Regions from separate parts of the Streptomyces sp. NPDC002092 genome, predicted to be linked through region 2. Evidence: riboswitches for the same ligand, from Rfam matches in the RefSeq annotation. Region 2 holds a riboswitch; each other region holds the start of a gene.

Region 1 (4,560 bases), on a different contig from region 2:
ACGGACGCCTGGAAGTTGTGCAGGGCGTCACGGAAGCCGAAGGCGGCGACGGTGACCTTGTGGAGCTGGCCGCGGACGGCTCCACCGGGGAAGTCGGTGGTGTGCAGGTTGGCGTAGAACGAACCGGGGTCGGACTTGAGAGCGGCGAGCAGGGCGGCGTCCTTGACCTCGACCGTGCCGGTGACGCTGTGCCGCCTGCGGTTCTTCAGCAGGTCGGTGAAGTCGACCTTGACGCCGCCGTTGGTGCCCCTGGCGCCCTGGTGGATGTGGAGCATGGTCGGTTTGCCGGTGCCGCGCCAGGTCACGGCGACGGACACCTTGTCGTCCTGCACCTTGATGAACTCGAGAGCGGCGCCGTCCTGGTCGCCGACGGCCGGACCGCCCGCCACGGGCACCTCGTTGGCCCCGCGCAGACTGGCGGCCAGAAGGGTTCCCCCGGTCCCGTCGGACACGGCCCCTCCGGTGGCGTGGGCCGGGATCACCGCGACGGCGATCCCCCCGGCGGCGGCCACCGCGACAGCTGCGGCCTTCAGGCTCTTACGGCGCTTCGAGAACGTCGTCTTCATGCCCATGATTCTGTTTTCTCCCCGTAGACCGGCCGACACAGACCGGCCGACACCCCCTGCGTCGGCCTTCTGGGTAGCACTACGGAAGTGATCCGACTCTGGACTCAGTCCAGGTTTGTAATGTGCATCACATCACCCGGAGCGCAGATCAGAGGCCGCTCGGCCGACAGCTCAGCCGGCCCGGTGCACCACGGCGTCGCACATCTCCATCAGCGCGAGCTTGGCGTCGCACTCCGTCAGCGGAGCCAGCGCCGCCCGCGCGTCCTCCGCGTAGCGCACCGTGTCCCGACGCGCCTGCTCCAGCGCGGGGTGCGCCCGCAGTCCGGCGAGCGCCTCGGCATGCCGCGCGTCGTCGCTCAGGTCGGAGTCCAGCAGCTCGCACAGGGCGATGTCCTCGGCAAGCCCCAGCCGCGCCGCCCGCTCCCGCAGCCGTAGCACCGGAAGCGTGGGGACTCCCTCACGGAGGTCGGTGCCCGGAGTCTTGCCGGACTCGCGCGACTCGGAGGCGATGTCCAGTACGTCGTCCGCCAGCTGGAAGGCGACTCCGAGCCGCTCCCCGTACTGCGTGAGCACGTCCACGACCGTCTCGTCGGCGCCCGACATCATCGCCCCGAAGCGGCACGACACGGCCACCAGCGAGCCCGTCTTGCCGCCGAGCACGTCCAGGTAGTGGTCGACCGGGTCCCGGCCGTCCTGCGGCCCCGCCGTCTCCAGGATCTGCCCGGTGACCAGGCGCTCGAACGCCTCGGCCTGCACCCGGACCGCCTCGGGCCCGAGGTCGGCGAGGATGTGCGAGGCGCGCGCGAACAGGAAGTCGCCGGTGAGGACCGCCACCGAGTTGCCCCAGCGGGTGTTGGCGCTGTCGACGCCGCGCCGCACGGCGGCCTCGTCCATCACGTCGTCGTGGTACAGCGTCGCCAGATGGGTCAGCTCCACCACCACGGCCGACGGCACGACCCCCGGCGCATACGGGTCGCCGAACTGGGCGGCGAGCATCACGAGCAGCGGCCGGAACCGCTTCCCGCCCGCCCGCACCAGGTGCTGGGCGGCCTCCGTGATGAAGGGCACCTCACTCTTGGTGGCTTCGAGCAAACCTTCCTCGACGGCCGCCAATCCGGCCTGGACATCGGCTTCCAGAGCCTGGTCCCGCACGCTCAGCCCGAACGGCCCGACGACGGTCACGAGGGGTCTCCTGTCTGCTGGTGTCTACTGGCGGTTACACGGTTTGTCGATAGGTCGCTGACATCACTCAAGTCAGCGTATCCGGTCACCTTTCGATCACCGATGCCGCCCACCCGTCCAGCCCGGGCGGTATCGGATCACGACCGGTATGTTTTTGATCAACCGATAAGAACGAATATCTATCGACTTGTCTATCGGGGTGTCGGCCGACGCGCCTCTCGGCGTGCCTCCCGGCGCGTCCGCACGAGTCGGCACGCCCGATCGCCCCTCCCTCACGAAACGACTCACGAGGACCTCCGGATCCCGGCACCGGGTGCTCGACGGGCGACCGTCATGACAACGACGTGCACCACACGCCAGGTTCCGCTTCCGCCCCCATGTGGCGATGAGCGGCTGGTTGACCACGAGTTGAGGCCATTGCCCCATTTGCCGTTCTTGCGGATGCCGGTGACTTGACTCACACGGCAGTGCGGGCCGACGAGCGCCGCGCTCGCGCCGCTTCCCCTCCCCCGTACGCGAGTTGAGCCTTGGCAACCGCAAAGGATCAAGTGCCTCATAAGCCTCAGACCAAGGTCAATAGGTGTGATCTGTGAAGTCGACACTTGTTCCCGCCATGTGCTCTCGCATACGTTCCCGGCCAGTCGGGTGGACGCCGAATCCTGCCGCCGCCCGGGCACGACCATCGACCAACTGACTCGCACGGCAGGAGCGGGGGAACCAGGTAGGCCGCCGGACCGGGCATCGCCCCGGGCCGGCTAGGGGTGAAGTCGCGTTGCCGTAGGGCGGCGCGGCCGGGCATCTCCCGCCCGAACCCGACAGCTCACCTCGCAGGCGACGGAGAGGATCCCGCCATGCCTGCAACAGGTCAGCACCGCCGCCCCAGAAGCAACCGTCTCGCCCGCAAGCTCGCCGTCACCGGGACGGGCGCCGCCGTTCTCGCCCTTCCGCTCATCGGGGCGAACAGCGCGTCCGCGGCCACCCCGACCGTGGCCAACGTGAAGTCGATGGGCTACGCCGACAACCTCGACGGATGGATCCGGGGCGCCCTCCAGGTCATGAAGCAGAACGGGATTCCCGGGACGTACAACGGCATTTACCGCAACATCATCCGCGAGTCCTCGGGCGACCCGGCCGCCATCAACAACTGGGACTCGAACGCGGTCGCCGGCACCCCCTCCAAGGGACTGCTGCAGGTCATCGACCCGACGTTCCTCGCCTACCACGTGCCCGGCACGGCTATGAACCCCTTCGACCCGATCGCGAACATCACGGCCGCCTGCAAGTACGCCGCCGCGCGGTACGGGTCGATCGACAACGTCTTCGGCGCCTACTGAGCGCTCCGCTGGAAGTGCCACGCAGGGCTGTCGGCCTTCAGCGGCACCATCGCGGCTGGTCGCTCCCCCACTGTCGAACCTCGCTCGAGCGGGGGGAGCCCCATCGCGGCGGAGCCGCACATCAGACCCAGCCCCGCGCCCCTTCAGGGCGCGGCTGAACTGCAGCGAGCTCCCCGGACTCGAAGAACAGTCGCTCGAGGACGACGGCGATGCCGTCGTCCTCGTTCGACAGGGTGATCTCGTCGGCCACCGCCTTGAGTTCGGTATGGGCGTTGGCCATGGCGACGCCGTGGGCGGCCCAGTCGAACATGGGGATGTCGTTGGGCATGTCGCCGAAGGCGATCGTGTGCTCCGGGCCGAGTCCCAGGTGCGCGGCGGCCAGTGCGAGGCCCGTCGCCTTGGTGATGCCGCATGGCTGGAGTTCGACGGTCCCCGGCCCCGACATGGTGACGGTGGCCAGCGAACCCACCACAGAACGCGCCGTCGCCGCCAACTCGTCGTCGGACAGGTCGGGATGGCGCAGCAGCACCTTGCTGATGGGTTCGCACCACAGGTCGTCGCGCCGGTCGACCCGCACGGCCGGCAGCGTCGGATGCGGCATCAGGTAGCCCGGTTCGATGAGGGTGAGTCCCTCCACACCGTCCTGGTCGACAGCCGCGTACACCTGGCCCACCTCGGCCTCGATCTTGCCGAGGGCGGTCTCGGCCAGCTCCCGGTCCAGGGTGACGGACCACAGCAGACGGTCCGCGCCCACGTCGTACACCTGCGCGCCCTGCCCGCACACCGCGAGCCCCCCGCCGCCCAGTTGGTCGAAGAGCGGCCGCACCCTGGGGGCCGGCCGGCCCGTCACGACCAGGTGCCGGGCGCCGGCCCCGGCGACCCGTGCGAGAGCGGCGAGGGACCGGTCGGAGAGCGTGTCGTCGCCTCTGAGCAGCGTGCCGTCCAGGTCGGTGGCGATGAGTGCATATGCGGTGGGTGCGGCCATGATCAGAGAATACGGACAGGACGCCCCACCGACTCATCGCGAACCGGACGACGGCAGATTGCCCCACCGTCCCTCGCTCAACTCGCCTATCCTTGTGGGCTCTTCATCGTCAGGCAGGGGCCCGTGACCGCTGCCTAGCCGTGCGCTGCCGCCAGGTGTTTGGCCAGCCTCGGAGAGGCGAACTCGGTGCCGCACACGAAGCGCATGACCGGGCCGTACGACGCCGCGGCCGGCAGGCCCGTGAAGTACAGGCCGGGGACCGAGGAGACGTATCCCGCGCCCAGTTTGGGTGTGCCGCGGCTCACCGCGAGACGCGTGCGCAGTTCGTGGCCGAGGAAGTCCATGGCCGCGATGTCCACCCGGTATCCGGTGGCCGCGATGACATGGTCCGCGGACATGTCCAGGATGCGGCCCGCGTGGGTGCGGACCGTCAACTTGGGGCTGCCGTCGGCCGCGTCCGCCCGTACGATCCGGTCGACTTCGCTGACCTGCA
Region 2 (4,560 bases):
GCGGTGCCGAATCCCGCGTACAACCCGTACCGGTCGTAGGACCCGAGGGGGTCAGGCCGACGCCTCCGTCAGGCGGGCGACCTCGGCCTCGGTGAGCGTCAGTTCGCCCACCGCCAGCAGCGCCGGGAGCTGCTCGACCGTCCGCGCGGACGCGATCGGGGCGGCGACCGTCGGCTGGGCGGCGAGCCAGGCCAGGGCGACCGTGGCGACCGGGGCGTCATGGGCCTGGGCGATCTCGTCGAGGGCGGTCAGGACCCGCTGCCCGCGCTCGGACTCCAGGTGCTTGGCCGCGCCGCCCGCGCGCGGGCTGTCGACCTTCGCGCCCGGGCGGTACTTGCCGGTGAGGAAGCCGGAGGCGAGGGAGAAGTAGGGGACGGCCGCGAGGCCGTAGCGTGCCGCCACGTCCTGCAGCTCGCCCTCGTACGTGTCGCGCGAGACCAAGTTGTAGTGCGGCTGCAGGGCCACGTACTTGGCCAGGCCCTCGCGGTCGGAGAACTCCAGGGAGGCGCGCAGCCGGTCGGCGGAGATGTTGGACGCGGCGATGTGCCGGACCTTGCCCGCCTTCACCAGCTCGTCGAGCGCGCCGATGATCTCCTCGACCGGCACCTCGGGCTTGTCGAAGTGGGTGTAGTAGACGTCGATGTGGTCGGTGTCGAGGCGGCGCAGCGAGGCCTCGGCGGCGGCCTTGATGTTGGCGGCGGACAGGCCCTGGAAGTCGGGGTGCTGGCTGACCTTGGTCGCGATGACCACGTCGTCGCGGTTCCCGCGCGCCTTCACCCACTTGCCGATGATCGTCTCGGACTCGCCGCCCTGGTTGCCGTCGACCCAGGCCGAGTAGGAGTCGGCGGTGTCGACGAAGTTGCCGCCGGCGGCCGCATAGGCGTCGAGCACGGCGAAGGAGGTGGGCTCGTCGGCGGTCCAGCCGAAGACGTTGCCGCCCAGGGAGAGCGGGAAGACCTCGAGGCCGGAGGAGCCGAGCTTGCGCAGAGAAGGAGAAGTCATGGTCTACGTCAACGCCCGCCCCGGGGGCCGGTCTTCCGCGGCGGGCGCAAAAATCCCGTAAACAAGCGGACTACGGCACTCCGGGTACGGACGGAGAGCGTACGGGTGTCAGGGGTTGAGGCCCTTGCTGCGCAGCCACGGCATCGGGTCGATGCCGGTGGCCTGGCCGCCGGGGTGAACCTCGAGGTGGCAGTGCGGGCCGGTCACGTTGCCGGTGGCGCCGACGCGGCCGATGACGTCACCCGTGCTGACCTTCTGGCCGACGCTGACGCTGATCGACGACTGGTGGCAGAACCAGAGCTCCGTACCGTCGTCGAGGGTGAGGATCGTGCGGTAGCCGTACGCGCCCGCCCAGCCGGCCTGCGTGATGGTGCCGGAGTGGATGGCCTTGATGAGCGTGCCCGTGGGGGCGGCGAAGTCGAGGCCCGTGTGGTAGCCGGAGGACCACATGGAGCCGGCCTGACCGAAGGTGCCGGTGATCGTGTAGGAGACGACCGGCAGCGTGTACTGCTTGGCCAGCTCCGCGAGCTTCGCGTCCTCGGCTGCCTGCTTGGCCGCCGCCTCCGCCTTCTCCTTCGCGGCGGCGGCCTTGGCCGCGGCGTCCTGCTCGGCCTTGGCCGCGGCGTCGTCGATCTGCTTCGCGAGGGCCGCCTCGCCGGCCGCCTGGCTCTTGCTGTCGATCTGGACCTGCTGCGACGCGGCCTGCGCCATGATCCGGTCGCGCAGCGCCTCACCGGCACCCCTGGCGCCCTGTGCGGTGCCGACGGAGGTGGTGGCGACATCGCTGAGCGCGGTCGCGGAGCCCTTGGGGGCGTCGGAGCCGCCGCCGAACACATGGCTCACGGAGGCGAGATCGGGCATGGAGATCGACACCGGCGGCTTGCCGGTGTTGGCGCTGGCCATGCCGCCCGCGCCGACGGCGGCTATGACGCCGACGCCCAGGACCGTGGAGCTGCGGGCGAGTCCCCCGCCGCGCTGCTTGGCGACGCGGTGCCGGCCGCGGATGGGGGCGATGGAGTCCTCGGTGGGATTCCACTCCTCCCAGGGGCCCTCGTCGGTGCGTCGGCCGGCGAATCCGAAGGGTTCGGTGCTTGGCACGAACGGGGCTTGTGGGGCAGGCGGGTTGGACGCCACGTGGGCGTGCTCCTTTCCTTCCTTCTCGCCTACCGGGTTAGCTGACGGGTTCGGAGCAGGAAGGTCTCCTACGCGCGTATACCTGCCGTGCTGCCACGGCGGTGTCGGCGCGATTCACCCCAGGGTGGTGGTTCCCCGGTTCCCTTGCGGGATTCGGCGCGTGCGCACGGAGCCGCCTCTTGTGACGGCTGGGACGACCGCGCTGCGTTATCGAACGTTAATAGACCCGGGGTGTCGTTTCCAAGGTGTTCCGCTTGATCATTAACCTTTCTGACCTGGACAGACGGCGCATGAACGGTGAAAAACGGGCGAGTTGACCGCGCCTCAGGAACCTCAGGGCCGTCGTACGGCGAGCAGCGCCATGTCGTCCGCCATGGCCTCGCCGGCGTATCTGCGCACCTCCCGCGCGAGGGTGACGAGCAGCGCGGCGGGCTCGTGGAAGACCCGGCCGGCAAGCCGGTCCGCGGGTTCGAAGAACCGCCCCTTCTCGTCCCGCGCCTCGGACAGCCCGTCGGTGTACAGCAGCAGCGTGGCCCCGCTGCCGAACGCGATCTCCTCCGCTCGGTCGGGCCGGCTCCCGAAGTCGGCCATGCCGAGCGGCAGCGCGGGCTCGCGGGCGTGCAGGGTGTGCACCGTGCCGTCGGGGCACAGCAGCAGCGGGGGCGGGTGGCCGCGGGTGACGATACGGACGACGCCCTCGCCGTGCGGGAGTTCGGCGAGCACGGCGGTGGTGAACCCCTCGAACAACTCGATGCCCTCGCGCCGCGCCGCCTCGCGCGCCAGCGCCCGGTCCAGCCGCTGCGCGACCGCCTCCAGCGTGGCCTCCTGCTCGGCGGCCTCCCGGAACGCCCCGATGACGACGGCCACGGCGGCCACCGCCCCCATCCCCTTTCCGCGCACGTCACCCACGACCAGCCGTACGCCGTGCGGGCTGTCCTGCACGGCGTACAGGTCGCCGCCGATGGACGCGTCCGCCTGCGCGGCCTCGTACCGTGCCGCGATCGCGAACCCTCCGATCTGCTCGGCGGGTTCGGGCAGCACCGCGCGCTGGGCGGCCTCGGCGATCTCGCGCTGCGAGGCGAGCTCCTCGCGGCTGCGGCGGACGAGGAGGTTGATGAGGACGGCCAGGACGGAGACCGTCGCGATGGTGGCCAGCTCGGTGATCGCCTCCACCTGGAGGAGGATGCCCACCTGGGCGTGGATCGCGGTGACGACGAGGACGGTCGCGAGGCCGGTGAGGACCGTGCCGCGGCGTGAGTAGAGCGGGGCGGCGACCAGGGGCGCGGCGGTGAAGAGGGGGCCGGCCGTGAACCGCGACGGGGTGAGGTAGTCGTAGAAGGTCCCGCCGACGATCAGCAGCGCCGGGAGCAGCCGCACGAAGGTGCGTGCGTATGAGATCGGCCCCTCCTGCTCCACCACTCCAGGTTTCCCGGTGCGGCGGCGCGGGGCGAGCCGGATGGTCCGACCGGGGGAGCACACTCAGGCCCCCGACCGGGGGAAACACTCAGGGCCGGAGTCCAGTGACTGGACTCCGGCCCTGAGCCTTGAGTAGCGGGGACAGGATTTGAACCTGCGACCTCTGGGTTATGAGCCCAGCGAGCTACCGAGCTGCTCCACCCCGCGTCGTTGTGTAACCAGCATACGCCATCCGCGGGGCTGTCTGCGCCAGGGTTTGTCTCCGCTCCCGTTCACCTGCGTTTTTCGGGGGTCCGCAGGGCCTCCGTCAGGCGGCCGGGTTGTCCGCGTGGGTGAGGGTCTCCCAGGAGACGAAGAGGTCGTCGGTGCCGGCCGGGCGGGTCTGCTCGACCAGCTTGTGGGCGGCCGGGACGGGGGTGCCGAGCCGGTTCTCCAGGTGGTTGAGGGCGACCTCCAGGTCGGGGCCCATGTTCCCGACGACCCTGCCGCCGCACAGCCACCGCGGAGGCTTGGCCCCCATCTCGTAGCGGGCGTGGAAGTCGAGGGCCGCCTTCAGCCGGTCCTTGACGTCGCCGTACAGGTCGACACCCTGGTGCCAGGCGGTCTCGGCGATGTGCGCGGTGGCGGCGAGGGAGTAGCCGACGTGCTTGAAGTTGCGGCAGGTCTCCTGCGCGATGCCGTCCTCGAACTTCGTCTCCTTGAACCAGTACGTCTCCAGCTTCTGCACGGTGTTGGCGTCGGAGCCGGCCGGGGTGAGCGGGATCTTGCCGTCCTTGCGCAGATAGAAGTAGTCGGGCACCAGGCCGCGGAAGCGTTTGACGGCGGTGTCGAAGGTCTTGTGGTCGTCGGTGAAGACGGCGATCCCGATGGCGGCGTCGGTCATCGCGAGGTCCCAGTTGCCGTTGTAGTCGGGAAGGTCCCTGGTGACCTCGGGGAGGTAGGCGGTGCGCAGCATGGCCGTGAACCGCCGTACGCGGTCGGCGGGCCAGCCGGCGCCCGGTGCGTACC
Region 3 (4,560 bases), on a different contig from region 2:
TCCTCGGCGGCGGCGAGTCCTCCCGCCTGTACAACCGGCTGGTACGGCGCGACCGTACGGCCGTCGCGGCCGGATTCGGCCTGCTGCGGCTGGCCGGAGCGCCCTCCCTCGGCTGGCTGGACGTGAAGACCTCCGGGGACGTCGAGGTGCCGGTCATCGAGGCCGCCATCGACGAGGAGCTCGCCCGGTTCGCCGCGGAGGGCCCCACGGCCGAGGAAATGGAGCGCGCCCAGGCCCAGTTGGAGCGCGAGTGGCTGGACCGGCTCGGCACGGTCGCGGGCCGCGCCGACGAACTGTGCCGCTTCGCCGTCCTCTTCGGCGACCCGCAGCTCGCCCTCACCGCCGTCCAGCGCGTCCTGGAGGTGACGGCCGAGGAGGTCCAGGAGGTCGCCAAGGCCCGCCTGCGCCCCGACAACCGCGCGGTGCTCGTCTACGAGCCGCTCTCGCCCGAGTCCGCGGAGCACACCCAGGACGAGGACTTCCCTGAAGACCCCGAGTCCGAAGCCACGGTGGAAGCCACCGACCAGAACGAGGAGGCGGCCAAGTGACCGAGCTCGCCACGATGCAGTTCCACCCGCAGCCCCGGGCGGGCGAGGCCAAGCCGTGGGCCTTCCCGTCCCCCGAGCGCGGCGCGCTCGACAACGGCCTGACCGTTCTGCGCTGCCACCGCCCCGGCCAGCAGGTCGTCGCCGTCGAGGTGCTCCTTGACGCACCTCTGGAGGCCGAGCCGGCCGGTTTCGAAGGCGTCGCCACGATCATGGCGCGGGCCTTCTCGGAGGGCACCGACAAGCACTCCGCCGAGGAGTTCGCCGCCGAGCTGGAGCGCTGCGGCGCCACCCTCGACTCGCACGCCGACCACCCGGGCGTACGTCTGAGCCTGGAGGTCCCGGCCTCCCGTCTCGCCAAGGCACTCGGTCTGCTCGCCGACGCCCTCAGGGCGCCCGCGTTCGCCGACAGCGAGGTCGAGCGGCTGGTCCGCAACCGCCTGGACGAGATCCCGCACGAGCTGGCCAACCCCTCGCGCCGTGCCGCCAAGGAGCTCTCCAAGGAGCTGTTCCCGGCGACCTCGCGCATGTCGCGCCCGCGCCAGGGCACCGAGGAGACGGTCGAGAAGATCGATGCGGCGGCCGTACGCGCCTTCTACGACCGCCATGTCCGGCCCGCCACGGCCACCGCCGTCATCGTCGGCGACCTCACCGGCATCGACCTGGACGCGCTGCTCGGCGACACCCTGGGCGCCTGGACCGGCTCCAAGGCCGAACCCCGCGCCGTGCCGCCGGTGACCGCCGACGACACCGGGCGGGTGATCATCGTCGACCGTCCCGGTGCCGTCCAGACGCAGCTGCTCATCGGCCGCGTCGGCGCCGACCGGCACGACCGCGTGTGGCCCGCCCAGGTGCTCGGCACGTACTGCCTCGGCGGCACCCTCACCTCGCGCCTGGACCGCGTCCTGCGCGAGGAGAAGGGCTACACCTACGGTGTGCGCGCGTTCGGCCAGGTCCTCAGGTCCGCCCCGGACGGCTCCGGTGCCGCGATGCTCGCCATCAGCGGCTCCGTCGACACGCCGAACACCGGCCCGGCGCTCGACGACCTCTGGAAGGTGCTCCGGACCCTCGCCGAGGGCGGCCTCACCGACGCCGAGCGCGATGTCGCCGTACAGAACCTCGTCGGTGTGGCGCCGCTGAAGTACGAGACCGCGGCTGCCGTCGCGAGCACGCTGGCCGACCAGGTCGAGCAGCACCTGCCCGACGACTACCAGGCCACGCTGTACCAGCAGCTCGCCGCGACCGGCACCGTGGAGGCCACCGCGGCGGTCGTGAGCGCCTTCCCGGTGGACCGCCTGGTGACGGTTCTCGTCGGTGACGCGGCGCAGATCAAGGAGCCCGTCGCGGCGCTCGGGATCGGTGAAGTCACCGTGGTGTCGGCCGAGTAGCGGCACGCGCGCGTGGGAGGGCCCTGGTGAGGGATGCGTCACCAGGGCCCTCTTATGTCCGAATTGGCAGAGAATCGAAGGAGAGTTGCCTGTCTGCCCTGTGGGATGCGCTACAAACGCCGTGATCCGTTTGGGGATTGAAAGCGGCCCCGCTTAGCGTCTTCCGGGCTGTCCGTCAGGCACCGCGCCGCATCCGCGGCACCGGACAGCCATCGCCGAGTCCCCGTACGGCGCGAGCCAGGGGAGCCGGGGACCCGCCCTCCTGTCGCCGCCTTCGCGGCTGGAGGGGCCCAAGTCCCTGGGGTGAATCGGACGCCCGCGCGTGCAGCGAGGGGGTCCGTAGGAGACCTTCCTGCTCCGAACCCGTCAGCTAACCCGGTAGGCGAGAGGGAAGGAAAGGACCAGCCACCACATGGCGTTCACGCGCGCCACCGGGAAGCACCGTCGTCCCGCACGGATGCACCGCACCACCACCCGTGCCGCCGGGGTCGCGGCCCTCGCCGCCACCGGCGTCATCGGCAGCCTCGCAGCCCCCGCGCTCGCCGCCGACAACGCCGTCGAGCAGACCGGCCTCACCCCCGTCATCACCATCGGCAACACCATCGCCGACAAGATCGACGCCCAGGCCGACGCCCAGAAGCAGGCCGCTGAGGAGGCCGCGCTCAAGAAGGCGGCCCTGGAGGCGGCACGCGAGAAGGCCGCCGCCCAGGCCAAGCAGGAGCGCGAGGCCAAGGAGCGCGCCGCCCGCGAGGCCGAGCGCAAGCGCCTCAACACGTTCGTGGCGCCGATATCGAACTCGTACGTCTCCACCGGCTACCGGGCCAGCAGTTCCCTGTGGTCCTCCGGCAGCCACACCGGCATCGACTTCCACGCCGCGAGCGGCACGGCCGTCCACGCGGTCGGCGCCGGCACCGTCGTGCAGACCGGCTGGGGCGGCGCCTACGGCAACCAGATCGTGATCAAGATGAACGACGGCACGTACACCCAGTACGGCCATCTGTCGTCCATCGGCGTCTCGGTGGGCCAGACGGTCACCCCGGGCCAGCAGATAGGCCTCTCCGGCGCGACCGGTAACACCACCGGACCGCACCTGCACTTCGAGGCCCGCACGACGCCCGAGTACGGCTCGGACATCGACCCCGTCGCCTACCTGCGCTCGCATGGCGTGAACGTCTGACGACGGATCGCAGGATCTGCTGAAGCCCCGGCTCCCGAGCCGGGGCTTTCGGTGTTTCTGCCGCCCCGCTGTCCAAAAAATATCCATGGATTCCAACCCGCCGTCGGAAATTCCGGCTCCGTGCAATAGAGTCACCGATACACGTCAATCATCGACGTTTCACGGGGATTAAGTCGGAGGTCGGTCATGCGTATTCCGGCGCACTCGGTGTGCACGGCGATCCGGGACGACATCGTCGCCGGTGTCTACGAGCGCGGCAGCCGCCTCACCGAGGAACTCCTCGCGCGCCGCTACGGCGTCTCGCGCGTCCCCGTGCGCGAGGCCCTGCGCACCCTGGAGGCCGAGGGCTTCGTCGTGACCCGGCGGCACGCGGGCGCGTGCGTCGCGGAACCCACCGAGCAGGAGGCCGCCGACCTGCTGGAGATGCGCATGCTGCTGGAACCGCTCGGCGCCTCCCGGGCCGCCCAGCGGCGCACCGACGCCCATCTCAAGGTGCTGCGCGGCCTGGTCAGACTGGGCCAGGAGCGGGCCAGGAGGGGCAGCAGCGAGGATCTGCGCTCCCTGGGTGGCTGGTTCCACGAGACGCTCGCCCAGGCCTCCGGCAGCCCCGCGTTGACCTCGATGCTGACCCAGCTGCGCCACAAGATCGCCTGGATGTACGCGGTGGAGGCGCCGGCCAACCCCGTGGAGTCCTGGGCGGAGCACGGCGCGATCGTCGACGCCGTGGCCCGCGGCGACAGCGAGCGCGCGCGGGTGGTGACGACGCTGCACACCGAGCGTTCGAGCGCGGTGCACCGGCTGCGGTTCGGCGGCCCGGAGCGGGCGAACGGTGTGAGGAACTCGCAACATGCCGTAAACATGTCGGGCCTGCGGCATTAACACGCGCGCCGTATACAAAGAGGGAACAATTCGCGGGGGCATTATTTCTGCTGCCCGCGATCGATAATTCCACCGCCCCTGCGCGGAAAAAGCAAAGGGCCCGCCCGGCAATTCGGACGAGCCCTTCTGTGGTGCCGTGATCAGACGGTCTCGGGAAGCTCCTCGAGCCCCTCGGAGACCAGCTTCGCCAGCCGGTCGAGGGCGACGTCCGCACCCTCGGCCTCGGAGGCGAGGACGATCTCCTCGCCGCCCTGGGCGCCCAGGCCGAGAACGGCCAGCATGGAGGCCGCGTTGACGGGGTTTCCGTCGGCCTTGGCGATCGTCACCGGGATACCTGCGGCCGTGGCGGCCCGGACGAAGATGGAAGCGGGGCGGGCGTGGAGGCCCTCGGCCCAGCCGACGTTGACGCGGCGCTCAGCCATGTGATGCTGCCCTTCAGAGTCTCAGGGTTGTCTAGACCAGTTTCCCACACGTGAAACGTCTCCGGAGCGGTTCTGTGTCCCGTCCGGGGTGGGCGGTCGGGCCGCGGCCTCGGCCCGACTTCCGTCCTTGTTCTCTTCTCGACGGACTG
Region 4 (4,560 bases), on a different contig from region 2:
GCCCAGACAGTAGTGGATGCCGTGGCCGTATCCGAGGTGCTGGTTGTCCCGGCGGGAGAGATCGAGCGTGTCGGGCTCCGAGAAGCGGGCCGGGTCGCGGTCGGCCGCGGCCAGGACGACCAGGACGGGGTCGCCGGTGGCGATGCGCTGCCCGCCGATGGTCAGCGGCTCGGTGGCGAAGCGCCAGGTGGCGAGTTCCACCGGACCGTCGTAGCGGAGCAGTTCCTCTATACCGGTGTCGAGCAGTGCGCTCTCGCCGCGCTCGATCGACTCCTGGAGCCGCTGCCGCTGCCCGGGACTGCGCAACAGTGCATAGGTCCCGTTGCCGATCAGGTTGATGGTGGTCTCGAAGCCGGCGAAGAGAAGCACGAAGCACATCGCGGCGGCCTCGTTCTCGGTGAGGTGCTCGCCGTGGTCGGAGGCGCGGATGAGGCCCGAGATCAGGTCCTCGCCGAGGTCGCCCCGCTTGCGGTGGATGAGTTCGGCGAGATAGCCGCGGATCTTCTTCACGGAGCGGGCGACGCCGCCGCGCGGGCCTCCGCCGTGCCGGATCATCATCCCCGCCCAGTCGCGGAAGTCGTCCTGGTCCTCGCGCGGCACACCGAGCAGATCGCAGATCGCATAGATGGGGAGGGGGAACGCGAAGTCGTGGATCAGATCGGCCTCGCCGTGCGGCGCGAACCGGTCGATCAGGTCGTCCGTCAACTCCTGCACCCGCGGCGCGAATTCGGCCACCCGCCGGGGGGTGAACGCCTTGGAGACGAGGCGGCGCAGCCGGGTGTGGTCCGGCGGGTCGATATTGAGCAGATGCGTCATGAGATTGGCGCTGCGCTCACCCGGAATACCGGTCCTGCTCTTGCCCTGCGCGTCCTCGGCGTGATGCTCGGGGTTCTTCGAGAGCCGCCCGTCCGCGAGCGCCTGACGTGCGTCGGCATAGCGGGTCACCAGCCAGGCCTCGACCCCGCTGGGAAGTTTCGTCCAGTGGACGGGGGAGTGCTCGCGCAGCCAGGCGTAGGCCGGATACGGGTCACCGGCGAATTCCCAGGTGAAGAGTTCGGGAGCGGTGTTCGGGACGTTCACAGGACGACCGTATCCGGAGCCCGCCGGTGGAGGGGCCGCCGCAGTGAACGGGCCAAAGATGACGCGCGTTCAAGTCTGTGATCTTCACGTGATCTACGCGGCATTAACTTGTGACAAGTGATCGGCACCGGCTACGTTCACGGACCAGCGCGGCGGTATCGAACGCCTGTCGGTGTCATGCGCCGCGCGGTCATTGCTGTCTCGCGAAAGGCCTCCGCATGCTCTCCGGGAACGGTCGACACCGTCGCCCCCGTCAGGCTCCGGCCATCCTCGTCGCGGCCGGAGTGACAGGCTCCGCCATCGCGATCCCGCTCTTCGCCGCGGGCGGCGCCAGCGCTGCCGACGGCACCACGTGGGACAAGGTCGCGCAGTGCGAGACGGGCGGCTCCTGGAGCGAGAACAGCGGCAACGGCTTCTACGGCGGGCTCAAGTTGACCCAGGAGAACTGGGAGAAGTACGGCGGCCTCGACTATGCCCCCAGGGCCGACCTCGCCAGCCGCAACCAGCAGATAGCCGTCGCCGAGAAGCTCCTGGACGACCAGGGCGTCGGCGCCTTCCACACCTGTGGACTGACCTCCGGGCTCACCAAGGACTCGGGCTCGGCCGCCATCGACACCGGCGTGCTGGGCGGTGGTTCCGGTTCGTCCGATTCATCCGGGGCATCCGACTCGACCGGTCTGTCCAACTCCTCGGGCAGCGCTTCCGATGGGTCCTCTTCGTCTGATTCGTCCTCCGGCTCGACCTCCAGCGCCTCCCCTTCGGCCTCCGTGAGTGCGACGGACAACTCCACCGAATCCGGCACATCCGCCTCGCCGTCCACCTCTCCGTCCAAGAAGGCCACGGGCGACCCACAGAGTGCCGACAGCTCGTCGACAGGCAAGGCGAAGGGGGACTACTCGGACAATATCGAGCCCCCGGCGTCCACTTGGACCCTCGTCGACACCGGCACGACCGGCACCGGCCGCCACCGTGGCGCCGGCGCCGATGAGACGGCCGACAAGACCGCCGACAAGACCAAGGCTGACGGCGGCACGCACGACACGTACACCGTCCACGCCGGTGACACCCTCGCCTCCATCGCCGACTCCCTTGGCCTGGACGGCGGGTGGCGTGCGCTCTACGCCGAGAACAAGAACGCCATCGGCACCGACCCGAATCACATCTTCGCCGGTCAGACCCTGAAACTCGGTGCCGAATAGGGCGAAAAACAACGGGAGTTCACGTCACACTTCGCCACCGAATGTCCGGATTGGTGAAAGTGTGGGATGAGTCTCAGAAGCCCTGATCGTCTTTGAAATTCGACGGATCGCGTGTCTACCGTCGTCACCGCTCGTCAACACGAGCCCCGGCTGCCGCAACGCCGAATCCTGCCAGCGGCCGTACGGGAACAGTCGTCGCGTAAAGCGCCGTAGGCAGGAGCGGGGGACCCAAGGTAGGTGCCTGCCCGGGCAGTTGACGGGCGGCTAGGGGTGTAGCCGTGTCTCGTGAGAGCACGGCCGGGCAACTCAACCGGCCCGAACCCGACAGCTCACCTCGCAGGCGTCGGTGAGGGGATCGAACCATGCTGTTTTCCGGTAAGGGCAAGCACCGCCGTCCGTCCAAGGCCACCCGCGCCGCCGCGCTGGCCGGCGTCACCGGTGTCGCCATCGCCGCTCCGCTGATGGCGGCCGGCAACGCCTCCGCCGCCACCGCCTCCGAGTGGGACACGGTCGCCCAGTGCGAGTCCGGCGGCAACTGGGCCATCAACACCGGGAACGGCTACTACGGCGGCCTGCAGTTCTCCGCCTCCACCTGGGCCGCGTACGGCGGCACCGCCTACGCCCCGCAGGCCAACCAGGCCTCCAAGGCGCAGCAGATAGCCGTCGCCGAGAAGGTCCTCGCCGCGCAGGGCAAGGGCGCCTGGCCGGTCTGCGGCACGGGCCTGTCCGGTGCCGCCTACAACGGCAGCGCTCCGTCCACCAACCGCTCCAGCGACTCGCAGGCCGCCTCCCGCTCCGCCGAGCGCCCGGCCGCGAAGACCGAGAGCACGAAGACCCAGAAGAGCACGAAGACCGTCACCACCCCGACCGGCAAGAAGGTCAAGAAGGGCGACGGCGAGTACAAGGTCGTCAAGGGCGACACCCTCAGCTCGATCGCCGAGAAGCACGGCGTCAAGGGCGGCTGGCAGAAGCTGTTCAAGCTGAACAAGGACATCGTCGAGGACGCCAACCTCATCTACCCCGGCCAGCAGCTGCACCTGAAGTGATGCAGGGCTAGGGTCACCCCCGTCCCCCACGGCTCCCCGCTCCGGTGCGTGTTCCCCCGTACGCACCGGAGCGGGGTTCTTTTTTGCACCCCCTCTTTGTTCCGTTCGGAAACAATTTACTCTCGGTTCTGCCCAAGAGGTGGTCGGCAGCGTGGCCGATCGGCCTCAGGCGGTTAGGCTCATCCCGCAGAGCCACCGCGCTACTGCCGTAGCCGTGTCACATCCAAGAAGGAGATGCTCGTGCCGTCCATCGACGTCGTCGTAGCCCGGGAAATCCTGGACTCCCGAGGCAACCCCACGGTCGAGGTCGAGGTCGGCCTCGACGACGGCAGCACGGGTCGTGCCGCCGTTCCGTCCGGCGCCTCCACGGGCGCCTTCGAGGCCATCGAGCTCCGCGACGGTGACCCCAACCGCTACCAGGGCAAGGGTGTCGAGAAGGCCGTCCTCGCCGTCATCGAGCAGATCGGCCCGGAGCTGGTCGGCTACGACGCCACCGAGCAGCGCCTGATCGACCAGGCCATGTTCGACCTGGACGCCACCGACAACAAGGGCTCCCTCGGCGCCAACGCCATCCTCGGCGTCTCCCTCGCCGTCGCGCACGCCGCCTCCGAGGCCAGCGACCTCCCGCTCTTCCGCTACCTGGGCGGCCCGAACGCGCACCTGCTGCCGGTGCCGATGATGAACATCCTGAACGGCGGCTCGCACGCCGACTCCAACGTGGACATCCAGGAGTTCATGATCGCCCCGATCGGCGCGGAGTCCTTCTCCGAGGCCCTGCGCTGGGGCGCCGAGGTCTACCACACCCTCAAGAAGGTGCTGAAGACCAAGGGCCTGTCCACCGGCCTCGGCGACGAGGGCGGCTTCGCCCCGAACCTGGAGTCCAACCGCGCCGCGCTCGACCTCATCATCGAGGCCATCAAGCAGGCCGGCTACGTCCCCGGCGAGCAGATCGCGCTCGCGCTCGACGTCGCCGCGTCCGAGTTCTACAAGGACGGCACGTACGAGTTCGAGGGCAAGTCCCGCTCGGCCGCCGAGATGACCGAGTACTACGAGGAGCTCGTGGCGGCCTACCCGCTCGTCTCCATCGAGGACCCGCTGTTCGAGGACGACTGGGCCGGCTGGAAGGTCATCACCGACAAGCTGGGCGACAAGGTCCAGATCGTCGGCGACGACCTGTTCGTCACCAACCCGGAGCGCCTGGCCCGCGGCATCGAGGAGGGCACCGCCAACGCCCT

What was found. A riboswitch is a leader RNA that binds a small molecule or an ion and turns the genes downstream of it on or off. The one in region 2 is predicted to bind cyclic di-AMP.
Region 1: it holds a riboswitch for cyclic di-AMP, as region 2 does, so the genes downstream of both, ACWCRD_RS41445 (transglycosylase SLT domain-containing protein) here and ACWCRD_RS36990 (M23 family metallopeptidase) in region 2, are expected to answer to the same signal.
Region 3: it holds a riboswitch for cyclic di-AMP, as region 2 does, so the genes downstream of both, ACWCRD_RS27775 (M23 family metallopeptidase) here and ACWCRD_RS36990 (M23 family metallopeptidase) in region 2, are expected to answer to the same signal.
Region 4: it holds a riboswitch for cyclic di-AMP, as region 2 does, so the genes downstream of both, ACWCRD_RS38870 (transglycosylase family protein) here and ACWCRD_RS36990 (M23 family metallopeptidase) in region 2, are expected to answer to the same signal.

The regions. Positions count from the first base shown of each region.
Region 1 is NZ_JBSFDG010000029.1:67,613-72,172, reverse strand. It holds gene ACWCRD_RS41455 (CHRD domain-containing protein) at 1-566, opposite strand, end outside; gene ACWCRD_RS41450 (polyprenyl synthetase family protein) at 738-1,748, opposite strand; cyclic di-AMP (ydaO/yuaA leader) riboswitch at 2,427-2,595, shown strand; gene ACWCRD_RS41445 (transglycosylase SLT domain-containing protein) at 2,600-3,082, shown strand; gene ACWCRD_RS41440 (HAD family hydrolase) at 3,204-4,067, opposite strand; gene ACWCRD_RS41435 (NAD(P)-binding domain-containing protein) at 4,202-4,560, opposite strand, start outside.
Region 2 is NZ_JBSFDG010000020.1:146,611-151,170, reverse strand. It holds gene ACWCRD_RS37000 (PrsW family intramembrane metalloprotease) at 1-39, shown strand, start outside; gene ACWCRD_RS36995 (aldo/keto reductase) at 52-1,002, opposite strand; gene ACWCRD_RS36990 (M23 family metallopeptidase) at 1,111-2,136, opposite strand; cyclic di-AMP (ydaO/yuaA leader) riboswitch at 2,149-2,305, opposite strand; gene ACWCRD_RS36985 (PP2C family protein-serine/threonine phosphatase) at 2,470-3,555, opposite strand; tRNA gene ACWCRD_RS36980 (tRNA-Met) at 3,686-3,759, opposite strand; gene ACWCRD_RS36975 (alginate lyase family protein) at 3,860-4,560, opposite strand, start outside.
Region 3 is NZ_JBSFDG010000012.1:234,149-238,708, reverse strand. It holds gene ACWCRD_RS27785 (M16 family metallopeptidase) at 1-548, shown strand, start outside; gene ACWCRD_RS27780 (M16 family metallopeptidase) at 545-1,933, shown strand; cyclic di-AMP (ydaO/yuaA leader) riboswitch at 2,137-2,333, shown strand; gene ACWCRD_RS27775 (M23 family metallopeptidase) at 2,346-3,110, shown strand; gene ACWCRD_RS27770 (GntR family transcriptional regulator) at 3,297-3,989, shown strand; gene ACWCRD_RS27765 (HPr family phosphocarrier protein) at 4,130-4,411, opposite strand.
Region 4 is NZ_JBSFDG010000023.1:105,596-110,155, reverse strand. It holds gene ACWCRD_RS38880 (cytochrome P450 family protein) at 1-1,080, opposite strand, end outside; gene ACWCRD_RS38875 (transglycosylase family protein) at 1,299-2,279, shown strand; cyclic di-AMP (ydaO/yuaA leader) riboswitch at 2,475-2,637, shown strand; gene ACWCRD_RS38870 (transglycosylase family protein) at 2,642-3,325, shown strand; gene eno (phosphopyruvate hydratase) at 3,560-4,560, shown strand, end outside.